3 linked regions of the Solidesulfovibrio fructosivorans JJ] genome follow. The protein of the gene in region 3 binds, or shares a complex with, the protein of the main gene of each other region. Links are inferred from orthologs where the notes say so. Each region holds a gene or a part of one and is shown on either strand. Other genes may lie near its edges. The genes, in order: fliM, DESFRDRAFT_RS09805 and DESFRDRAFT_RS13495.

Region 1 (7,802 bases), on a different replicon or contig from region 3:
CGGGTCGAAATCCATGGCCGGAAGCGTGTTCAGCGCCAGACGCCGCCAGATGACGCGGGCCGGAATGCTCGACGGAGCGTAAACCCCGAACAGCCGGGCGTATTCCTCGGGCACCACGGTGCGGCCGGCATTGGCGATGGTCTGGTTGAAGATGGCCGCGAGGTCGTGGGTGGAAAGGGCTTTTTGCTCCTCGTAGCTGGACCAGCGTTCCTCCACCAGCCCCTTGAGCGCGGAAACGACCACACCGGCCAAAGCCAGGTCGGCGGCCGGGCATTCCTGGGTGTCGAGGATCCGGATTTCGATGGTCGAGCGCTTGAAGCGGGCGATGGCCCCCCGGGCGTTTAAGAATTCGTCGTGCAACACGCCCTTGGGATCCAGCGGTGCGATGTCGCGGTACATGGGGGCCAGGATCCTGTCGCGGTATTCCTGTTCGGAAAAGACCGGCTCGGGAATGACCACGCCCATGACCGAGGGCACGCGGGCGGCGTTTTTGGAGTAGTGCTCCATGCGGGCGTCGAGAAATCCGGTGAAATGTCCGTCCAGGATGGGCGTGGAAGCGGCCAGGGCAGGCATGATGGGCAGGAGCGCGCGGATGGCGGCGTGGAGCCGGCCGAACTCCTCGTCGCCGCGAAAGGGCAGGTTGATGTGCATGCTCTGCAGGTTCGCCCAGCCGTGCCCCTTGCAATTGAAGGCGGCGTCGAAGGCCTGGTAGACGTCGCTGTAGGCATGGGGCCAAAGTTGCGTTTCCGTATGCGGGTCCATGAAGGGATGCGCGCCCGTGGGCATAAGCCGCCCCCCCATGGGCGCGAGCAGGGCGTCGGCCGCGGCGATGTTTTCGGCAAAGGCGGCGGCGAGCCCGGAAAGGCTTTTGGCGGGCTTTGACACCTTCATTTCGAGCACGTGGTTGACCAGCTCGTTGGACCAGGTGATCTCGCCCCTCTCCACATCCGAGGCGTTTTCCTTCTTGGCGGCGGCGGCGAGCAGCTTGTCGGCCACGGGCAGCACGGCAAGCGTCTCGCGGTCCACGATCATGTATTCGATTTCGATCCCGTAGGCGGAAAAAAGAGGTTTGGCCCGGCTCATATGTTGAGGCTCCCGGTTTTTCGGAGTTCGATGCGCTTGAGAAAGACTTCCACCACTCGCAGATACAGTTCGTCCTGGAGCACCTCGTCCTCGTACCCGGCGTCGATGTTGGGGTTGTCGTTGACCTCGATGACGTACACCTTGTCCCCGACCTGCTTGAGGTCCACGCCGTAGAGTCCGTCGCCGATGGCGTCGGCGGCCTTGAGCGCGGCGGAGATGACCTTTCTGGGCACCTTGCCCACGGGCAGGGTTTCCACCCGGCCGTAAATATCCTTGCCGCTTTTGCCCTTACGCAAGATTTGCCAGTGGCCGGAAGCCATGAAGTACTTGCAGGCGAAAAGGGGGCGCCTGTCAAGGATGCCGATGCGCCAGTCGAAATCCGAGGGCAGGTATTCCTGGGCGATGACCAGATCGGATTTGCTGAGAAACCGTCTGGCCTCGGCCATCAAGACGTCGGATTCCCGGACCAGCACCACGCCCTGGGAAAAGGCGCTGTCCGGCTGCTTGAGCACGCAGGGCAGGGAAAGCTCCTCCAGGATGTGGTCCAAATTCTTGCAATGGGCGATGACCGTGCGCGGGGCCGGAATCTTGTGCCGGGCCAGCACCTCGGCCAGGTAGACCTTGTTGGAGCAGCGCAGGATGGATTCCGGGTCGTCGATGACCACGAGCCCCTCGGCCACGGCCTTTCGCGCCATGCGGTAGGTGTGGTGGTCGACGTTGGTCGTCTCGCGGATGAACAGGGCGTCGAATTCCGACAGGCGGTTGGAGTCGTCCTTGGTGATGAGCTCCACCCCGACGCCGAGCGTTTCGGCCGCCTTGACGAAACGCTTGATGGCCCGGGCGCTCGAAGGGGGACGGGCCTCCTCGGGATCGTGCAGGATGGCCAGGTCGTAGCGGGAGACCGGGCGTTTGGGGATGATGAGCTTTTTGCCGGCGAAGTACTCCGTGGACACGGATTCGGCGAAATCGCGTTCCCCGGGCGGGATGTCCTTGACCGAAAGCGGCGAGACATTCTGGAGCTGCCAGCCGTTCTGGAAGCTGACGTCGGCCCGCAGAAAGGGCGCGGGGAAGAGCTTGAACAGTCTCGAGGCGAGCTGCTCCAGCCCCTTTTCCGGTGTCTTGCCGAAGTAGGCGGAAAAGCTGACCTTGCCGGGCTCGCGATCGGCCAACGCTTTGGCCAGCACGTCTTCCAGCTCACCCGAGGCCACCCGGATGATCCCCACGGACTTCATGTCCTGGATGGCGGTGATGGACGGAATGGGCTTGTGGCCGCGCGCTTCAGCCAGAAGCGACACGTAGTAGCCCATGGACTGGTAGCGGTAGGAACGGCAGATATTGATGATCTTGACACCGCGCAGGCCGGTGAAGGTTTCGTCGGTCAGGTAGGTCCTGGCCGCCACCGGCTCCACGCCGGAAAAGACCAGGGAACAGTCTTCGGGGTTCTCGATGACCACCAGAACGGACACGGGGGATACGCTCCTTTGCCGTCATTTGGGACGGCCGCGTTTTTTGGGGGAAAGCACGAGCAGGTTGGCGTCGCAGGTGATGATGCCGAGCATGACGGCGCACACGAGGTGGTTGAGCGTCACTTCGTAATACTGGCTCTGGCTTATGGGATTGGGCAACAGCGGATCGGCGATATGGGTCGAGCGCCGCTCCGTATCGTAGCCGCTTATCACCACGAAATGTCCCGCCGGCTCGCCGCGCACGTCATCGTAGACCAGAGTCCCGCTTTCATCGCGTTCGCGCGCGGTGCGGTAGAGGTAGGTGGCGGAAAGCCCGGCCAGAATCGGCCGGTCGCGCTTGAGGATGGCGCGGATGAGCCCGGCCGTCAGGTCCTCGAAGCGGATGACGCCGCCCATTTCCAGAAATTCGAGACAGGCCTCGGTCGTGGACGTCAGTCGCCGGCTTTTTTTATACTGGCGCTGCTTTTTGAGCTTGGCCGCCAAATCCACGTGCGCGCCGTCGAACCAGGTGCTGTCGAAGACGGTCAGGTCGAAGGTGTAGAGCCTGGCCGCGTAGCCCCGGGCCAGGGCATGGCAGCCGAGATAGGCGGCCAGGGTGCCGCCGCCGGGCAGGGTTTTCACTTCGTGGATGACGGAATCGAGCGCCATGTCGTCGCCGTAATAGCGGTAGATGGCCTGCAGACAGGTGGGGCCGCAGGTGGTGTCGTCGGGCTGGGCGGCAATGGGAATGGCGAGTTTGGGTTCCACGGGCTGGCCCCTATCACGGCCCAAAGCGGTTGGCCATGGGACAGGAGAGGCATATTTTTTGTTTAGGCGAGGTATATCGGCGTATTATGGAAAAAAGAAGGTGCGATCACGGCTGCTTGTCGGGGGTGTTGGGCCAAAGGGAAAGGACGCGGCCGGGAACGCGCCGGGCGGGTCCGCCGCAGCGTTTGATCCGGGTTATTCGACGTGGATTTCCTCTTCCTTGACGATCTGGAAGGCCTTGTTGGACTTGACCAGCCCCGGGATGCCCCTGAACTTGCGCACGCCCTGGACTTCGGCTTCGAGCAGGGCGTCCACGTCGTTGTCGAGCATGATGATGTCCCCGGGCTTCAAGGAAAGGAGCTGACGGCCGGTGACCTGGGACCGGCCGAAACGCACCAGCATCTCCACCGGCGTCTCCATGAGCCGCTCCTTGAAGCGGGCGATCCAGGCATGGTCCACTTCCAGGCGTTCGGTCTGGAAGGAGGCGTAGAGCTTGGTGCGGATGGGCTCGATGGTGGCGTAGGGCAGGCAGACGATCAGCGAGCCGATGGCGTTTTCGAGCTCCACCTCGAAGGTGACCACGATGACCACGTCGCTTGGCGGCACGATGGCGGCGAACTGGGGGTTGACTTCGCTGCGCACGAGCTCGATGTGGACCTCGTGCACGGGCTGCCAGGATTCCTCCATGTTTTCCAGGGCAATGCGCACCACACGGTTGATGATGGCCTGCTCGATAGGGGTGAAATCGCGGCCTTCGATCTTGGGCTGCGATCCGGCCCCGCCGAAAAAGCTCTCCACCATGGCGAAGACCAGCCGCGAGTCGACGACGAGGATGGCGTTGCCGCGCAGGGGGTCGAGCTTGAAGATGTTGATGGAGGTGGGCACGGGCAGCGACCGCATGAAATCCCCGAATTTCGACATGTCGATGGAAATGGGGTTGACGTCGGCGCGCTTGCGCATGGCGTTGGCCATGGCGTTGGAAGCGAGCCGGGCGAAGCGGTCGTTGATGATCTCCAGAACCGGCATGCGGCCCCGGATGATGCGGTCCTGGTTGGACAGGTCGAAGACCACGACCCCGGAGTCGTCCTCCAGGATGTCGTTTTCCGCCTCGATTTCGCCGCCGGAGAGTCCCCGCAGCAGCGCATCGACCTCGTCCTGATCCAGAATTTTGCTCATATAGGAACCTTTCGGCCTGTCGCGCCCAAACTATAGGGATGTCGGCGCGAAATGAAAAGGGGAGAAACAAAAGCCGGCCGTCTTTTGGACGGCCGGCCGGCTAACGAAAGGGGCATTGGCAAAAAGGCCTTGGAGGGGCTTGCTAGAAGCTCACGTTGAGGCCGAAGGTGCCGCCGAAGGCGTCGACGCCCTGGTTGTTGAACTGGCCGATGTGCCAGTATTTGACGGCGCCCTTGAGGCTCAGCTGCTGGGTGAGGGAATAGGTCGCGCCCAGTTCGCCGTTTTCGGTCAGGCTGTTTTCAAATCCGTTGTAGGGCACCTGGGTGTCGCACCACAGGCCGCCGAAACCCGCGCCGGCGAAAATGCTCGCCTGGGAAGTGGCCACGAAGTGCCACCGGGCGTTGAAGTTGCCGGCGATGCCGCTGGCCGGCGAAGCCTTGGAGCCGATGCCGGTGGCGGTCTCAAAGCGTTTGTTCTGGTCGACATAGACGCCCATGCCTTCGACTTCCACGGCCACGTTGTCGAAGACGTAGTAGTTGAGCGCCCCACCGTAGGTGTAGATGGAATTGACCCGTTGGTTGGTGGTGCCGTAGATGCCAAATCGCGGTTCGAAATTGAACGATCCGGCCGCGAAGCCTTGCGTCTGGGCCATGACCCAGGTGGCCGAGGCGGCAAGCGCCAGGCAGGCGACGGCAAGTGTGTACACGAGTTTGCGATACAGAGCGTCCATAACCTTCTCCCTGATATGTTGCGGACTATGGAATCGGACAGCACTCTACAAAAGCCATGCCATCATCAGGGAATATGGCGATTTATCGCTAACCGTCTCAATATAAATAGCTTTTATCTCAACCGTCCACTCCGGGGAACGCAGACAACACCTGGGGATGTTTGACTCTTTCAGAAAGTGAAACAGCTTTTGGTTTATCCACTCCGTTCGGGGGGGCGAGAGAAGCCGGGGAAGGACGCCAGACAGGCCGGGCAGCGGGAGCAACGGGCTCCGGAAGATTTTTCAGCGCAGCCGCTTTTCCGAGGGCCCCTTTACGTTCCCGTGCAGGGACGCCGCTCTAACCTTATAAAGCGAAAGGGAATTTCTCGTTATATCGGGAAAACGACGAGTGGACGCGAACTGTCCAAATAAAGACTTTGGGAAGGGAAGAGCGTGAGAGGGAAGAACCCTTGTTTAAAGGGTCTTCCCTCTCGCACGTTCCTCATGGCTAGGCCGTGGCGCGTTTTTCCCGGAGCCGGGCGCGCAGCCAGTCGTACCAGTCGGCAAGTCCCTCGCCGCTGCGGGCCGAGACCGGGAAGATGGCGATGTGTTCGTTGAGCACGCGGGCGTGGCGGCTGGCCCGCTCCATGTCGAAGTCCACATAGGGGAGCAGGTCGATCTTGTTGAGCACCAGGGCTGCGGAAATATTGAACATCAGCGGGTATTTCTCGGGCTTGTCGTCGCCCTCGGTGACGCTTAAAAGCGTGATCTTGAAATCCTCGCCCACGTCGAATTCGGCCGGGCAGACCAGGTTGCCGACGTTTTCGATAAAAAGGATGTCGAGGCCGGTCAGGTCGAGGCTCTTGATGGCTTCCTGGACCTGCGAACTGGTCAGGTGGCAGCCGCCCTCGGTATTGATCTGCACGGCCTGGGCGCCGGTCGCGGCCACGCGGCGGGCGTCGTTGTCGGTTTGCAGGTCGCCCTCGACCACGGCCATGCGCATCTCGCCGGCAAGTTCGGCGAGGGTTCGTTCGAGGAGCGTGGTCTTGCCCGCGCCGGGCGAGCTCATGATGTTGACCACGAGGATGCCTTTGTGGCCGAAGAAATCCTTGAGTTCCAGGGCGATACGGTCGTTGGCCTCCAGGATGTTGCGCACCACGGGAATCTGCATGGCAAGCCTCCGCTATTCGAGTTCGAGATATTCGATGTAGAGTTCGCGGCCGGAAAGCACGGTGTGTCCGAGTTCCTCGCCGCAGCCGGGGCAGGGGGCGAAGGCCGAGTCGCCCTCGGGCGAAAATTCGCGGCCACAGGCGCGGCAGCGCAGAACCACGGGCGTCTCCTCCATCTCCAATTTCGAGCCGGCCAGCCGGGAGTCGACGGTCAGTACCTCGAAGGCCGTTTCCAGGGCCTCGGGGACAATGGCCGAGAGGCGGCCGTGGCGGACCTTGACGGTCAGGAGTTTCTCCTTACCGTGCTTGGTCATTTCGTCTTCGATGATGGCGAGCAGGCTTTGGGCGATGGAGAGTTCATGCATGGCCGGTCCGTCGTACGGCAAAACGGTGTGCGCGTAAAGAAGACCGGCTGCAAAAGGGGTTACTTGAAAAACGGGGCCAAAAGCACGGCCACGACCATGGCCGGCAGGAGATTGGCCACCTTTATTTTGAGCAAGCCCAGCATGTTGATGCCGATGGCCGCGATGAGGAGTCCGCCGACGGCGGTGAGCTGGGTGAGCCGGTCCGGGGTGAAATAGTCGTGGCCGGCCGCGCCGAGGTAGACCAGCGCGCCTTCGTAGAGGGCTACGGGAATAAAGGAGAGCAGCACGCCGAAGCCGTGGGTGGTGGCCAGGATCAAGGCCACGGAGCCGTCCAGGGCGGCCTTGGTGAAAAGAAGGGTGTGGTCGGCGCGAAGCGCCTCGTCGAAGGCGCCGAGGATGGCCATGGTGCCGGTGCAGAAGATGACCGAGGCTGTGACCAGCCCGTCGGTGAAAAGGGCGTTGTTCGAGCGCAACCGGGCCTTGAGTCCGTCGCCGATGCGGGCCATGGCGCGTTCGATGTCCATGAGTTCGCCGACCACCGCGCCGACGAGCATACTGATGACCACGACCAGGGGGGCGGTGACGGCCAGCGCCATCTTGAAGCCGATAAGGAGGATGGAAAGGCCGAGGGCCTGGAACATGATGATGCGCACACGATCCGGGAAGCGGCCGTGGAGCGTGAGTCCGAGCAGGCCGCCCGCGATGATGGCAGCGCCATTGACCAGGGGACCGAGGGGAAGCATTGCGGTACTCCTTGCCCGAGTGGGACAGGGGAGGGCTAGCAGTTTCAGCGGGTTGTCTCAAGGGAGAAGATGATTGACAGCATCTGAAGTATTAGGGTATAGTACTAAATTCGAGCCGGGATGGCGGAATTGGTAGACGCAGCGGACTCAAAATCCGCCGAGGGCAACCTCTTGGGGGTTCGAGTCCCCCTCCCGGTACCAAAACAATATCAACGAGTTGCGAACATGGGTTCCCATGGCGCGACTCGCTGTTTGTTTTTTGAAGTCCCGTCTGTCCCACTCCTGTCCCATTATTTCCCCAAGCACGTCCAAGCGCGGGGGTCGGCGGCGTGTCCGTCGGCCCC
Region 2 (7,813 bases), on a different replicon or contig from region 3:
ACATGACGCTCTACACCACCCGACAGGTCATCCCCGGGTTTTTCAATATCGTTTATGTGCTCAACCGCGGCGCGGCCTTCGGTTTTTTAAACCGCAACGACATCCAGTGGCAGACCTACTTCTTCTTCGCGGCAACGGCCCTGGCCGTGCTCATCATCTTCCATCTGCTGCGCATGGCCAGTCCCGACAACAAGCTGCTCATCCTCGGCCTCGGCTCGATTCTGGGCGGGGCCGTGGGCAACCTCATCGACCGCATCAAGACGGGCGAGGTCGTGGACTTCCTGGATTTCTATTATAAAAGCTATCACTGGCCGGCCTTCAACGTGGCCGACATCGCCATTTTCCTCGGTTCGCTGGCGCTCCTTGCGGCCTTTTACCGCATGCGCCGCCCCTCTTCCCGCAAATAACGGCCGCACCGCCGCCAACATCCGAAACGAGGTCCGCATGCCCCCCTTGCCAGCGCTGCCGCCCATGACCACCGGCCAGATGGTTTTCGCCGTCGCCATTTTGGCCCTGGCGATCCTTCCCAATTACATCGCGATATGGCAAAGTTTTCACCGCGTGTTTCCAACCCCCCTGGAGAGGATGTTCTGGTTTCTCCTGGCCATCTTCGTTCCCGTACTCGGGGGCGTGGTCTACCTCATCTGGGGACGCAAGCGAGGTCGCAAGCCGTCATGAAGTCCCGTCACAGCAAAGGTACGTTTCTGGCCGCAGCCATGCTCGCCGCCCTGGTCGGCGGCTGCGCGCCCAAGCCCAATACCCCGGCCCCCCTCAACACGCCCGCCGACATGTGGGCGGAACTGGAGAACACCAAGGGCGAGTTGCGGCGCTTAAACGCCAAGGTCGAAGAGCTCTCCCAGCAGGTGCAGGCCAACAAAAACGATCCGGAACTGTCCGGCCGCGTGACCCGGCTCGAGGGCAACGTCAGCCGCATGGCCTCCCAGCTGGCCATCGACCTCGGCCCAACCGCCGGTCCGGCCGCAGCAACGCCGGCGGCCACAGCGCCGGCAGCCGCTCCAGCGCCTCAGGCCGGCTACGCGCAGCCCCAAACCGGCTACGCCCAACAGCAGCCCGGCTATGCCCAGCCGCAAACCGGCTATAGCCAGCAGTCCCAGACCGGGTACGCCCAGCCCCAGACGGGCTACACCCAGCAGCAGCAATCCGGGTACGCCCAACCGCAGACCGGCTATGCCCAATCCCGCACCGGTTACGGCGCGCCCACCCCGGGCGGCGCGGGACCGGACGAATCCGAGCCGGCCATTCCGCCCTATACCGCCCCAGGCACCCAGGCTCCGGCCGCCCAGGCCCAACCGCCGGTGGTGCAGCCGCAAAATCCGGCCGACGCCGTCTACGCCAAGGGCCTTTCCAGCTTCAACGCCCGCCAGTACCAGCAGGCGCTGGGGATTTTCCAGGAATTCGCCCGCAATTTCAAAACCAGCTCGCTGATGCCGAACGCCCTCTTCTGGACCGGCGAGTGCTACTTCCAGCTCGGCGACTTCGCCAACGCGGCCCTGGCCTACCAGGAAGTCATCGAGAAATATCCCAAAAGCCCCAAACACGCCGATGCGCTCTTCAAGCGGGGCGTGGCCTTCATGAAGCTCGGCAATGCCGGCGCGGCCAAATTGTCCTTCAAGGAAGTCATCGACAAATATCCCGATTCCGCCTTCGCCACCCGGGCCAAATCCATGATGCCCAAGTAGCGCCGGCCAACAAGCGACGGATACGCATGGAAACCCCACAAGAAAACACGCTGCGGAAGATCATTTACCTGACCTTCCCGCCCGAATCCTCGAACAAGCCCGTGGTCTGCGATCTGGCCCGGGTCTACGGATTGGTCTTCAACATCTCGAAAGCCCAGATCACCCCGCGCCACGAAGGCCAGATGACCATGGACATCAGCGGCCCCAAAGAGGCCTTCGACGCCGGCATGACCTACCTCAAGGAGCACGGCGTGGGCGTTGTGCCGGCCGCCCAGCGCGTCTCCAGGGACGAGGATCGCTGCATCCACTGCGGCGTGTGCACGGCCCTTTGTCCGACCAGGGCCCTTTCGCTCAACATCGAGACCCGGCTGGTGGAATTTCACGAAGACACCTGCTCGGCCTGCGGTATGTGCACCAAGGTCTGCCCGGTGGCGGCCATGGAGATTTTACTGGAAAACGGCGTCATGTAACCGGCGGGGGTGCCGCTTGGAAGAAAAACGGGCCTTCATGCGCATTCCCACGCGCCTATCCGGTTATCTCCGGCTGTTGCCGGATCCGGAAGACATCCAGATTTTCCGGGAATCGCCGTTCCTCGGCGGCGGCCCGGGACTCTGCAACGACCTGCGCGATGCGGGCATGAGCGAGGCGCTGCACACCATGCTGTGCTCGATCAACGCCAAACTCGACATGCTGCTCTCCATGCAAAGCCGCGACGAACTCACGGCCGACTTCCCGGTAACCATGGGGATCGTCGAAATCAGCGGCGCGGGCGTGCGGTTTACGGCCTCGCAGGAACTGGACGTGGAGCAGTATGTGGAGTCGGTCGTCGTGTTGTCGCGATTTCCGCTCCGCATGGCCGGCGCGGTGGGGCGCATCCTACGCCAGGAGCAATCCCCGGACGGGAGCACGGTCTATGCCCTCGATTTCACTCGCATCCGGGAACGCGACCTGGAAAGCATCGTACAATTTGTCTTCCAAAGCCAGCGCGACGACCTGCGCGGAAAAAAATGGGACTAACGCCGCATGATCAATGACGAAGAACTTCTCGAACGCATGTTGGACAGGCTTTTGACCGAAGTCGTCCCGGACCTGCGCCACAGCATCAGCGTCACCATTGAAAAGGAAGTCGCCAAGACCCTGTCCCGTTCGCTTCTGGAAAGCGAGTTCCACCAGCGCCTAAACGAGGAAATGCGCCAGGGCCTCCAGGACATCTACAAAGAGATCAACCAGGCGGCCAAGACCGAGGGCGAGGCCCATGTCGACGACCGGCAGCAGGCCGACCAGCTCTTCCAGGAAGCGGCGCAGCAGCTGGACAAGATCCTCGAGACCACGGAAACGGCCACCACCGAGATCATGGACATCGTGGAAAAGCACATGGACTTGCAAGCCGACGCGGCCGGGCTTCTGGCGGCCATGCAAAATGGCGTGGCCGACACCGAAGCCGTGGAAAAGCTGCGCACGGACAATGCCGCCCTCGGCGAAGACCTCATGCGCATCATGACCACGCTGAGCTTCCAGGACCTCACCGGCCAGCGCATCAAGCGCATCATCACCGCCATCAAAAAGGTCGAACAGATCGTGCTCGACCTCTACCTGTCCACAGGCATCCAGCTCAAGGCCCGGGCCGAAGCCCCGGACAAGACCATCTCCGAACTCCAGGCCGAGGCCAAACAAAAGGTTTCCGAACTCAAAGGCCCCCAGACCAAAGTCCAACAAGGCGCGGTGGACGACCTCCTCGCCCAGCTTGGGCTGGATTAGGGGGAGAATGGCAAGAGAAGTGCGAGAGGGGAAACCCTTTAAAAAGGGCAGTAGCCCCTCTCGCACTCTCCCCTTCCTCAATTTTTCGACGTTACGGGAGCAACGCCGATAACATCCCCTCACCATTAAAAATCTTTGGAAAGGGGGTCCGGGGGGAAACTTTTCTACAGAAAAGTTTCCCCCTGGTTCCATTTTATCCCTCGCCCTACCCTACTCCGTAGCGTGATGGTGGTGGGCCTGGTCGCCCAGGGGGTGACCGTGGACGTGTCGGTGGATGATGAAGTGCGGGTCGTGGACGAGCTTGCCCGCCTCGATGGTATAGAAGGTCTCGGTCACGTCGAACAGGAAATCCCAGTCGTGGGAAATGACGATCAGCGGCTTGCCCAAGCGCTTGAGGATATCCGCGATGCGCTCCCGGGTCCCCGGATCGAGGCCGTTGGTCGGCTCGTCCAGTAACAGCGCCTCGGGTTCCATGGCCAACACCCCGGCCAGGGACACGAGCTTTTTCTCCCCGCCCGAAAGCCGGTGCGACAGCCGTTCGCCGAAACCGGCCAAGCCCAGCATGTCCAGGGTGCGTTCGGCCGCCTCCCGGGCGCGCGCCGGCGAGAGCCCGCAATTGAGCGGCCCGAAGGCCACGTCGTCGAGCACGGTCGGGTAGATGATCTGGTCGTCGGCGTTTTGCAAAAGGAGCCCGATACCCCGCCGCACGGCCCGGAAATCCTTTTCCGTGGCGGCAACGGTCCCCTTGTAGCGCACCTCGCCGGCATCGGGCCGGACAAGCCCCATCATCACATGCAACAGCGTGGTTTTGCCCGAGCCGTTCGGCCCAAAAAGCCCGATGCGCTCCCCGGCCGAAAACGTGAAATCGACATCGGCCAGCACCGGACGGTCGCTGCCGGGATAGGCGTAGCCCACCCCGGAAAGGCGCAGCAGCGGCTCAGAAGACATGTCCCCTCCGCAAAACGAAATCGAGCGCGCCGGCCGCCGCGGATACGACCAGACACAGGCTCAGGAAAACCACATCGCCGCGCCGGGCCGCAAACCGGTCCAGGCTGGGGAATGTGCCGTGAAAGCCGCGCAACAGCATGGCCTGATAGACCCGCTGGGAACGATCGAAGCTGCGCACCAGCACCATGGCGACCAGGGCGGCGTAGGTGCGGTAGGTGCGCGCGTCCGTGGCCGGGACAAAGCCCCGAAGTTTGGCCGATGTAACCAGCCGGGCATACTCCTCGGCGATGACGTGCAGGTAACGGTAGGTGAAAAGAAAGAGAAAGGAAAACTTGGCCGGCACGCGAAGCGCGGTCATGGCCCGGCCCAGGGCCGGAGCCGGAATGGTGGCGACCAGGGCCACGATGCAAAAAAAGATGGCGTTGGTTTTGACCGTGATGACGGAGGCCAGGGCCACGCCCTCCCGGGTCGCGGTCAGGCCGAAGCTCCGCCACGCCGCCTCTCCCGGCGCTGTAAAGGGCAACACGAGCCACAAGAAAAGCACGAAGACGTTGACCGCGACGAACCGGCCCCAGACCACGCGCCAGGACGGGCGGGCGGCAATGGTGAGGCAAAAACCGCAGACGAGCACCAAACCGGCGGCGGCCGGCGTTGCGGCCAAGGCGGCGACAACAGACAGGGCCAGACAGGCTACGAGTTTGAAACGGGGGTCCAGGGAATGGATAGGCGAGCTTCCCCGGGCAAGCGGCTCGTCGATCATGCGCCCCGTCCGCCCTTGCGGCAGCGGACGTAGGCCAGAAGTCCGGCAATGCCGACCAGCCAGCCGATGCCCCCGGCGATCCCGGCCAGGCCCGGGCCTTTTTCCTCCTGATCCAACAGCATCTTGCGGATGGGCGCGATCTTGACTTCCACGGCCTGTTCGACCACGGCCCGCAAGGCGGCCTGGTCCATGGGCACGGCCACGGCGGTTTGGGCCGGTGCCGACGCGGCGGCTGTCGCGGGCGCGGTTGCCGTCGTAGCGGCAGGGGCGACCGGGGCCGCGCTTTGATCGGCCGGGGCGGCGGACAGGTATTCCTCGGCCTTGACGGTCGTATTGTTCTGATGGCCCTCGCCGGCATCGAGATGGATGGCGATCTCAGCCTTGTCCTTGCGAGCGGCCTCGGGCACGGGGAAGACGAAATTGCCCTTGTCGTCCGTCTTGCCGGTCAGATAGACCTGCCCGGTGGCGGCGTTTTTGACAGTGATCTCCCCGAAGCGCACCCGGTCGGAGCGGCTGTAGCTGCATTCCACATGTACGTCGTTGCCCTCGACATAGGCGAACACGTTGACCCGGTGGGCCAGGGCCGGTGCGGCCGCACCCAGGCAAAGCGCCAAAGCTGCAATGAGAATATACTTATATTTCATGGCAATAATCCCTTATACGAGAGGGCCAATCCTTTGAAAAAGGGTTCTCCCTTTTCGCGCCCTCCTCTTCCCGAACACTCCGACATTCCTTGAGCAGCACCGCTCACATCCCGTCACCGTTAAAAGTCTTGGGAAGGGGGGCCTGGGGGGAAACCTTTCTACAGAAAGGTTTCCCCCCAGTTCTTCCCAACTTACCCAGCCAGACGGATGGCCAGCATCTCGGGGCGGACCTTGGCCAGGAAGGCCACGGCCATGGCCGTCAGCACCCCTTCGATAAGCATGATGGGAATATGGGCGATGAGAATCACCTTGGCCGTGCCGAGAAACGCCTCGCCGGACAGCGCCAGGGCGCAGGCGGTCAGGCAGCCGGCCAGAAGCACGGCGAAAAAGCCGCAGCAAAAGGCCCCCACCGCCTGTTTGGTTCCGCCGGCTCGAAGAAGCGGCCCGAAGAGCAGAAAGCAGAACACGGCCGGCAGCGCCATGTCGCAGGTGTTGACGCCGAGCACCACCAAACCGCCGAACTGGAAGAGCACGGCCTGGAGCAACAGCGCCACGCAGATGGCCGGAAAGGCCGCATAGCCGAGGATCGCGCCGATCAACCCGTTGAGGATAAGGTGGACGCTGACCGGCCCGATGGGCACATGGATGAGCGAAGCAACGAAAAAAGCGGCCGAGAGGATGGCCACGGTCATGAGCTTGTCGTAGTCCAGGCGCTTTAAGCCCACGGCCGTGCCCACGGCCGTGATCGCCCAGCCGCCGGCCAGCACCGGTCCGGAAAGCACCCCTTCGGAAATATGCATGCTGCCTGCCTGTCGCGCCCAAGGCGCGGAAAGTTGTGGGAGGGCGGACCCAGCCCGCCCTCCCGAATCGTCAAGCAAGAGTCCCGGGGACGAATCGGAATGCCTTACTTCTTCTTGTGCTTGGGATCAACGAACTTGGCCCACATGACGGCCCCGCGCTCCACCTTCTTGGCCACGCCGTCCTTTTCGATGGTCTGCGGCGCGTCGGTCAGGGCGGCGAATCCCCACCAGCCGCCAAAGGGCACGGCATAGGTGAAAACGCCGTTGGCGTCGGTCTTGACCACCTGGGTCACCAGATATTCGTTGGGCGGGGTGTAGGCCTTGTCCTTATTATAATATTCCACTTCCACATCGACCCCGGCGGCCGGCTTGCCGTCCACGAGCACCTTGCCCGTGAACACGTTGCCGACATAGTTGCCGAAGGGACGCGAAAGCGGAATGATCTCGGCCGGTAGCCCCACAGGCTCATCCCAGCCCTCTTCCTCGCCGAAGGCCGGCACCACGACCTTGGTCAGGTGCTCGATGTACTTGTCCTCGGCCGGCTCGAAATAAGGCTCGGGCACCACGTAGAAAATCCCCACGCCCGGGCGCTTGAAGGTATATTCGGACTTCCAGGCGTCATGATCCATGACCTTGGTCGGTTTGAGCGTGCCGAGCAGGTCGGTCTTCTTGCCGCCGTCAACCACGCCAAAGGCCTTGGGCTTGGCCATGTTCATGCCGTTGCCTTCCATGGGATGGGAGAAGGACACAACCAGGTCCACCTTGGCTTTTTCCTTGCTCGTGACCACATCCTGGGACGGAATGACCATGCCGAAATGGGCCAGGGCCGGGGCGGCCGTCAGCGCCACCGTCGCCAGCGCGACAAGAACACGGAAAATGGACACCATGAAGCCTCCTTTTTTTATCGCCTGTTATCAATCATAGTAAGAACAAATAATTCATAACACGCGGCAGGAACGCATGGCAACCATTAGCATACGAAAACCGTCGGAAGATAAAAATCTTCAGAAGGAAACCGAAAGGGACAGGGAACAATCGGGCTGGGCGGACGGCCGCAGTTCCGCCGCCAGACGCAGACGGGACACGGGCCGAAAGGCCACGGCCAGATAGGGCGCGACAAGGCTTTTGGGTTCGTAGCCGTATTGGCCGGGCCAGGCGTTCAGCGCCAGGATGGCGGCCAGGGCCGTCCCCCTGGCCCCGCTG
Region 3 (7,125 bases):
AGTTCGTTTCCGGAGACGTCACCGCGACCATCATCATCACGGCGATCAACATCTGCGGCGGCTTCCTCATCGGCGTCATGCAAAAGGGCATGGACTGGAAGGACGCCGCCCAGACCTATACCCTGCTCACCATCGGTGACGGCCTGGTCTCCATCATCCCGTCCATCATCATTTCCACCTCCGCCGGCCTGATCGTGTCCCGGGCCGCGGCCGAGGCCAAGATGGGCGAGGAATTCCTGGCCCAGCTCACCTTCCATCCCCGGGCCTTGCGTCTGGTCTCGGGCATCCTGCTCTTATTCGCCATCGTCCCGGGCCTGCCGACCCTGCCCTTCCTCATCATGTCGGCCCTGCTCTTCTTCGTGGCCCGCCTGTCCGGAAAGCAACAGGAGATGCTCAAGGCCGAGGCCGAGCAGCAGGAGAAAAAGCCGGCCCCGGAACTGGAAACGCCCGAAGAGGTCCAAACGCTGCTGCCCCTCGACGCCCTGGAGCTGGAAGTGGGCTACGGGCTTATTCCGCTGGTCGACGAGGAGCAAAACGGCAACCTGCTCTCGCGCATCCGCTCCATCCGCCGCCAGTTCGCCCTGGACATGGGCGTGGTCGTCCCCTCGCTGCACCTGCGCGACAACCTGCAGTTGCGTCCCGGCCAGTACGTGGTGCTCATAAAGGGCAACGAGGTGGCCTCGGCCGAAATCCTCATCGACCACTTCCTGGCCATGGACCCTGGCGACGCCAAGCACCGCATCAAGGGCGTGGAAACCCGCGAGCCGGCCTTCAACCTGCCCGCCTTGTGGGTGCCGGAGCTGCAAAAGGAAGAGGCCATGCTGGCCGGTTACACCGTCGTCGATCCGGCCACGGTCATCGCCACCCACCTGACCGAGGTCTTCAAGCGGCATCTGCACGAATTTCTGGGCCGCCAGGAAGTGCAGACGCTCCTCGACAACCTGGCCAAGCGCGCGCCAAAGGCCGTGGAGGATCTGGTGCCCGGGACCATGAACCTCGGCGGCGTCCAGAAGGTACTGCAAAACCTGGTCAAGGAAAACGTGTCCATCCGCGACCTGCTGACCGTGGTCGAAACCATGGCCGACTACGGGGCTTCGGTCAAAGACCCCGACCAGCTCACCGAGTACGTGCGCTCGCGCATGGGCCGCACCATCGTCAAGCCGTACCTGACGAGCGACGGCGCCCTGCCGATCCTGAACCTCGCCCCCAAGGTCGAGGGCGCCATCCAGGAAAGCGTGCGCCAGACCGACCACGGCGCCTATCTGGCCATGGAGCCGGGACTGGCCCAGCGCATCATCCAGGCCATCCAGAAAACCATGGACAAGGCCATGCTGGCCGAGGGACAGCCGGTGCTTTTGACCACGCCGCTGGTCCGGCCGCATCTTTCCCAGCTGCTCTCGCGGTTCATCCCCAACCTGCCGGTGATCTCCCAAGCCGAGATCCCCGCCGAGATCAAGCTGCAATCCGTCGGCAACATAGGATTGACCAATGCGGGTTAAGACTTTTCGCGGCGAAAGCATGGCGACCGTACTGTCGCAGGTGCGCCAGGAACTCGGCTCCGAGGCCGTCATTTTGGGCAACCAGACCGTGCGCGAAAACGGCCACTGCCTGTGCGAGGTCATGGCCGCCCTGGAGCAGCCCGAAAAGCCGTTGGTACAGCCCCAAAAGCAGGCGGAGCCCGCGCCCGCCCGAAAAAACGCCAACGGCCCGGCGCGACAGGCCGCGACAGTCGCGCCCTCCTCCCCCGCGCCGGCGGACTGGACCCGGGAATGGGACGAAATCAAGGGACACATGCTGGCGCTTCTGCGGCCGCGCATGGATTTCGGCATCCTGGCCCCGCGCCAGCGCCTGGCCCTGGAGTATCTCGAACGGGAAGGCGTGGACGAGGCGTCCATCCTGGCCCTTTTCCGCTCCATCGTCGACGGCGGCGAAGACAAGGTGATTCCGGCCCTGTCCCGAATGGTACGCGTCAAACCACTGACGGCCGGCCAGTGGCCGCAAACCGCCCATATGTTCGTCGGGCCGAGCGGCGTGGGCAAGACCACCGCCCTGTTGCGCCAGGCCCTGGCCGTGCGCCGCGAAGAGTCCGGCCGGCGGGTGGTGGTGGTCAACGCCGACGGCGATCGCGGCAAGGGCCGGCTGCTTCTGCGCCACTACGCGGAACTCTCTGGCCTGACCTACGCCGAGGCCGACGGCCCCGAGGATTTCCGCCGCATCCTGGACGGGGCGGCGTCCGGGGACGCGGTGTTCATCGACACGCCGGGCCTTCGCGGTGAGGGGGCCATGGCCGGCTGGTGCCGGGAGATGGGCATTGCCGGACGGACGGACCTGTGCGCCCATCTGGTTCTTTCCCCGCTTTACGCCCCGGCGCAGACGGCGCATTTCTGGCGGATCTACGCTTGTGAGCCGCTTGCCAGCATCATCTGGACGAAGCTCGACGAAGCCTGTAATTATGGTTGCCTTGTCAATATGGCGCATGCCGCATCCCTCCCCATTTCGGCCCTGGCCCATGGACCGGAGTTGACCCACGGCATGACGCCGGCCTCGGGCAAGGCCGTGTGGAAACTGCTCTTCAAACACCAGTTGCCCGGCGAGTATGCCGATGCCGCCGCCGGCGCTTAAGGACTCTGCATGGCTAGCCGCACATCCGAACTGCCGTCACACGCCCCGAACGGGACGGACATCCCCCGGGTGATTTCCGTCACCTCGGGCAAGGGCGGCGTCGGCAAAACCAATATTTCGGTCAATCTGGCCTATTGCCTGTCCCGAATGGGACGCAAGGTCGTACTGCTCGACGCCGACCTGGGGCTGGCCAACGTCGATATCCTGCTCGGCCTCACGCCCAAGATGAACCTGTTCCATCTCTTCCATGAGGGCGTGGACCTGCGGCAGGTGCTCATGGAGACGCCGTTCGGGTTTTCCATCCTGCCCGCCTCGTCGGGCGTGAGCGAAATGCTGGCCCTGTCCACCGGCCAAAAGCTCGACCTGCTGGAAGCCATGGACCACCTTGAAGGCCGCATCAATTATTTGCTAGTGGACACCGGGGCCGGAATTAATGACAATGTCATTTATTTCAACTTGGCCGCGCGGGAACGGCTGCTCGTGCTGACCACGGAGCCGACGTCGCTGACCGACGCCTATGCGCTGATCAAGGTCATGCACCTGCACCACGACGTGCACCGCTTCCGCGTCCTGGTGAACATGGCCCCGAGCCTCAAGGCGGCCAAAGCCGTGTATGAAAAGCTGTCCACGGCCTGCGACCATTTTCTGTCGGGCATCTCCCTGGACTTCACGGGGGCTGTGCCAAGCGACCCGGCAGTGAAAAACGCGGTTATCCGCCAAAAACCGTTCTGCCACCTGACGCCGGAGGCTCCGGCCAGCAAAAAGCTTCAAGAGCTGGCCCAAACGATCGATTCCTGGGAAGTGGACGCGAAGCTCGATGGAAACATCAAATTCTTCTGGAAAAAACTCCTCTTCCAGGAACAGCCCCTGGCTTGACCTCGAATCCGGGGCGAAGCGGTGGGACGATTTCGATGCGCGCGATCGCCAGGAGATCGTGCGTCACTACTCGCCCAAGATCAAAATCGTGGCCACGCGGCTCAAAGCCAAGCTGCCCCAGTCCGTGGAGCTGGGCGAGCTTTTAAGCGCCGGGGCCATGGGGCTGCTCGAGGCATTGGGAAGATTCCGACCGGAACTCGGCATCAAGTTCGAAACCTACGCCGAATCCCGCATCAAGGGGGCCATGCTCGACGACCTGCGACGCATGGACTGGTTTTCCAGGGGCCAGCGCCACCGGGTGCGCACCCTGGAAGAGGCTTCGCGGCGCATCGAAAGCGACTCGGGCCGGACGCCTTCCGTCGAGCAGCTGGCCGAGGCCACGGGACTTTCCGAACGCGAGGTGACCCAGGGCCTCGAGGCCCTGCAAAACCAGCTGTGCCTGAGCCTCGACGCCATCACCGAAAACATCTCCTCCTACCAGAAGAACCAGCTGGAAAACGAGCCCTACAAATCGGCCGAGTTCAAGGAGCTCGTCGACAAGCTCGCCTCCCTGATCGACGATTTGACTCCCCGGGAAAAGCTGGTATTGTCGCTTTATTACGGTGAGGAATTGAACATGCGGGAGACCTCCGAGGTCATGGGCATCACCGAGGGAAGAGTATCACAATTGCACTCCCAGGCCCTGGCCAGGCTTCGCCAAAAGTTCAAGGCCCAATTCAACATCGAGCAGCACTGACGCCGGTATGGCCCGAAGCCGGTTTGCCCGGCAAAAAAGAATAATCCGCCATGCCGCGCGTCGCCCCGCGCCGGGCGACTGACGGGCATTTGCAAGCACAGGAGAAAAGCCATGGCCGCCAACAAGGAAATGCGCATCCTGGTCGTCGACGATTTTTCCACCATGCGCAGGATCATTAAAAATATTCTCAGGCAGCTGGGGTTTAACAACATCATCGAGGCCGACGACGGCAGCACCGCCTGGGAAACCCTCAATAAGGACAAGGTCGATTTCATCATCTCCGACTGGAACATGCCCAAGATGCCGGGCATCGAACTGCTGCGCAAGGTGCGCTCCAGCGAGGAGTTCGCCGAAACGCCCTTTCTCATGGTCACGGCCGAAGCCCAGCAGGAAAACATCATCGAAGCCGTCCAGGCCAAGGTTTCCAACTACATCGTCAAGCCCTTCACGGCGGAAACCCTCGGCCAGAAGATAGACAAGATTTTCGAAAAGTAATCCGCTTGCCGCCGGCCATGCGCCCACGCGGTCCCGCGTGACGACGGGCCCCCGGAGCCGCCACGTCCCGCCAGGGGCAATACGGCTCCCCGGCCGCCCGCCAGACCGTTCTCGCGGCGCGAAGCGGCATACGCCACGAGGCAACCATGGCTGTCGACGACGGTCTCGAGTCCCAGGTCAAGGCCAAGCTCGACGACAGCGAGCTGTCCGACGACCTCCCCAAGGCGCTGCAAAAGGTCGACCTCGACCTCGACGACGCGCCCTTTCTCGAAGACGAGGAAGAGACTCCCGCCGCCGAAGAGGGACAGGCCGAGGAAGCCTCCCCTTTTCCGATCGAGACCGAGGGGGAAAAGCCCTCCAAAAAAAAGCTCATTCTGATCGTCGCGCCGGTGCTGCTGCTCCTCATCGGCGCGGCCGTCTATTTTTTTCTGCTGAGAAAACCCGCGCCCCCGCCGGAATCGGCCGAGGAGACGCCGCCGGCCGAGGAGGCGCCCATGCCGCCCCCGGCGCCCGTGCCGCCGCCCCCCGAACCGCCCGCGCCCAAACAGGAAATCGTCATGCCCATGGAGCCTTTTCTCGTGGAGCTGACCGACGCCCAGGGGCGCACGCGCTTTCTCACCATCCGTTTCACGGCCGTAACCCAGGAAAAACCCGTGGAGCTGGAATTCAAGCGCAACATTATTGTCGTGCGCGATGCCGTGTATTATTATCTCAAGAATAAGAAATTCGAGTTTCTGGCCGATAAGAACAATGCCGAGGTCCTGAAAAAAGACGTGTTGTCGGTCATCAACCAGTTTATCGGGGCCCAACCGTTGGATAACCTGCTTATCGAGGATTACCTGGTGAAGTAGATGTCCATCGATCTGACCACCATCTTCCAGACCATGCCCTACGTGCAAAACGTGGCGCATGCCGAGCTGGTCCAACCGGAAGCCGCCCTGGCCGCCTCGCAGGTGATGGCCCAGCAAGCCCTGGCCGAACAGCGCAAGCAGCCCCAACGCATCGAGGAACAAAGCGCCATGGATTCCGTCGGGGACGAACGCCAGCGTCAGGCCGGCGGAGAACAGCAACATCGCCAGCGCCGTCACCCGGAGCCGGAGCCCGAAGAAACCCAGGCCAGCAACACGTCGCCCTTTGCCGGCCAGATCATCAACCTGAAAATATAGGATGCGCGCGGCCGGGGACGTCGTCACACGCCCGGGACCGGCGGCAACCGCCAGCGCGGCCCCGCTTTTCCCCGCCTCCCCGCGCCGGCCCGGATGTCCGCTTCATGAATGGCTATTCCACCCTCGTCATCTTTCTGACCGTCTGCGAACTCGCCCTGCTCCTTTTGGTGGTCCTTTTTTTCTCGCGCCTGCGCCGCTCCGAAGACCTGCTGGCCAAGATGCAGAAAAACCAGGACGGACTGCTCAAAAAACTCGACTTCAACGCCAAGCTCGAACAAGAGCTGGTGGGCAGTTTCCGGCAACGCCAGGCCCAACTGGCCGAACTCGACCAGCAACTGGAACAGCGCCGCGACGAGTTGGAAAAACTGGTCAAAAAAGCCGAGGAATGCATCCGGTCGCCGGAGTTCTTGCGCCAGATCATCAAAAACGGCTCCCGCCGCGGCCAGTCCCCGGTGGCCCTGGCCAAGGCCACCGGCCTGTCCCGGGAAGAGGTAGAGCTGATTTTGGCCCAGGAAAAGGCATAGAGGTCACCGGGGCTCTGCCCCGGACTCCGCCAGGGCTCTGCCCTGGACCCGCCGGGGGACTTGATGTCCCCCGGACCCCCTTTTACCGGGTTGGGCCGGTGAGGCGGGAGAGCGGCTGGGTCGGATTGGTTTAGTGCTGTTGGGCGGTGGGACGTCGTATGTTCGTTGCCGCAATCGGCCCGGCGACACGAGGAGCTTCGCTCCTCGACGCCGGACACGATTGCGGCAACGACCGCGCCAGCGGCGAAGCGCCGCATAAAATTAAGAACTTTCCCCCACCATTTAAGAGTTTTTGGGGAGGGTGGGGGTCCGGGGGAGGGAACCCCTTTTTTGCAAAAAAGGGTTCCCTCCCCCGGTTCACAATCATGCAGCACATCGCATCCAACCTCCAGGCCTTCCGGCGCGGACATACGGTCGGTCAAACCGTAAAGGGAAGACTCCTTTCGCCCGGACCGGGCGGGCTTTTCTGGGTAGTGGTCTCCGGCATCAAGCTTCTGGCCAGCCTGGACCACGAGCCCGTGCCCGGCCGCGAGCTGATCTTTCGCATCAAGGCCCTCGAACCGGAACTGATTTTAAAGGACATTACCCCGCCGCCCAGTTCCGCCACGGAGCCGGGCCTGCTCCTGGCCGGCATCGCCGCCGCGCGGACCCGTTTCGAGCGCCATCTGAGCCGGCTTGCGCCGCCGTCCTGCCCGCCCCTCGACCT

Evidence for each region.
Region 1: the proteins of DESFRDRAFT_RS13495 (region 3) and fliM are in contact, whole or in part, in a crystal structure (PDB 1F4V), measured with the Escherichia coli proteins. The link is inferred for Solidesulfovibrio fructosivorans JJ] from one-to-one orthologs.
Region 2: the proteins of DESFRDRAFT_RS13495 (region 3) and DESFRDRAFT_RS09805 are in contact, whole or in part, in a crystal structure (PDB 1KMI), measured with the Escherichia coli proteins. The link is inferred for Solidesulfovibrio fructosivorans JJ] from one-to-one orthologs.

Annotation. Positions count from the first base shown.
Region 1 is NZ_AECZ01000020.1:16,535-24,336, reverse strand. Bases 2,483-5,329 are described here. They hold fliM (flagellar motor switch protein FliM), read right to left. Parts: upstream 4,473-5,329; coding sequence 3,492-4,472; downstream 2,483-3,491. Other genes in these bases: DESFRDRAFT_RS13930 (hypothetical protein), read right to left, coding at 4,615-5,202; DESFRDRAFT_RS13940 (C39 family peptidase), read right to left, coding at 2,571-3,296; DESFRDRAFT_RS13945 (RimK family protein), read right to left, coding at 2,483-2,549. Outside these bases: DESFRDRAFT_RS13950 (carboxylate-amine ligase), read right to left, coding at 1-1,083; more of DESFRDRAFT_RS13945, read right to left, coding at 1,080-2,482; hydrogenase nickel incorporation protein HypB, read right to left, coding at 5,690-6,352; DESFRDRAFT_RS13920 (hydrogenase maturation nickel metallochaperone HypA/HybF), read right to left, coding at 6,365-6,715; DESFRDRAFT_RS13915 (DUF554 domain-containing protein), read right to left, coding at 6,775-7,458. UniProt on the Escherichia coli protein: FliM is one of three proteins (FliG, FliN, FliM) that forms the rotor-mounted switch complex (C ring), located at the base of the basal body.
Region 2 is NZ_AECZ01000011.1:100,923-108,735, forward strand. Bases 1,733-4,590 are described here. They hold DESFRDRAFT_RS09805 (protein phosphatase CheZ), read left to right. Parts: upstream 1,733-2,723; coding sequence 2,724-3,458; downstream 3,459-4,590. Other genes in these bases: DESFRDRAFT_RS09795 (NIL domain-containing protein), read left to right, coding at 1,733-2,170; DESFRDRAFT_RS09800 (PilZ domain-containing protein), read left to right, coding at 2,187-2,717; DESFRDRAFT_RS09810 (energy-coupling factor ABC transporter ATP-binding protein), read right to left, coding at 3,669-4,406; cbiQ (cobalt ECF transporter T component CbiQ), read right to left, coding at 4,396-4,590. Also shown: lspA (signal peptidase II), read left to right, coding at 1-407; DESFRDRAFT_RS09785 (PLDc N-terminal domain-containing protein), read left to right, coding at 445-678; tol-pal system protein YbgF, read left to right, coding at 675-1,700; more of DESFRDRAFT_RS09795, read left to right, coding at 1,727-1,732; more of cbiQ, read right to left, coding at 4,591-5,166; DESFRDRAFT_RS09820 (hypothetical protein), read right to left, coding at 5,163-5,810; cobalt transporter CbiM, read right to left, coding at 6,002-6,610; DESFRDRAFT_RS09830 (DUF4198 domain-containing protein), read right to left, coding at 6,715-7,497; DESFRDRAFT_RS09835 (hypothetical protein), read right to left, coding at 7,615-7,813.
Region 3 is NZ_AECZ01000019.1:15,459-22,583, forward strand. What follows is about bases 3,298-6,037. They hold DESFRDRAFT_RS13495 (chemotaxis response regulator CheY), read left to right. Parts: upstream 3,298-4,345; coding sequence 4,346-4,729; downstream 4,730-6,037. Other genes in these bases: DESFRDRAFT_RS13485 (MinD/ParA family protein), read left to right, coding at 3,298-3,498; DESFRDRAFT_RS13490 (FliA/WhiG family RNA polymerase sigma factor), read left to right, coding at 3,440-4,234; DESFRDRAFT_RS13500 (flagellar basal body-associated FliL family protein), read left to right, coding at 4,876-5,580; DESFRDRAFT_RS13505 (hypothetical protein), read left to right, coding at 5,581-5,895; DESFRDRAFT_RS13510 (hypothetical protein), read left to right, coding at 6,000-6,037. Outside these bases: flagellar biosynthesis protein FlhA, read left to right, coding at 1-1,499; DESFRDRAFT_RS13480 (flagellar biosynthesis protein FlhF), read left to right, coding at 1,519-2,622; more of DESFRDRAFT_RS13485, read left to right, coding at 2,632-3,297; more of DESFRDRAFT_RS13510, read left to right, coding at 6,038-6,419; DESFRDRAFT_RS13515 (hypothetical protein), read left to right, coding at 6,785-7,125. UniProt on the Escherichia coli protein: Involved in the transmission of sensory signals from the chemoreceptors to the flagellar motors.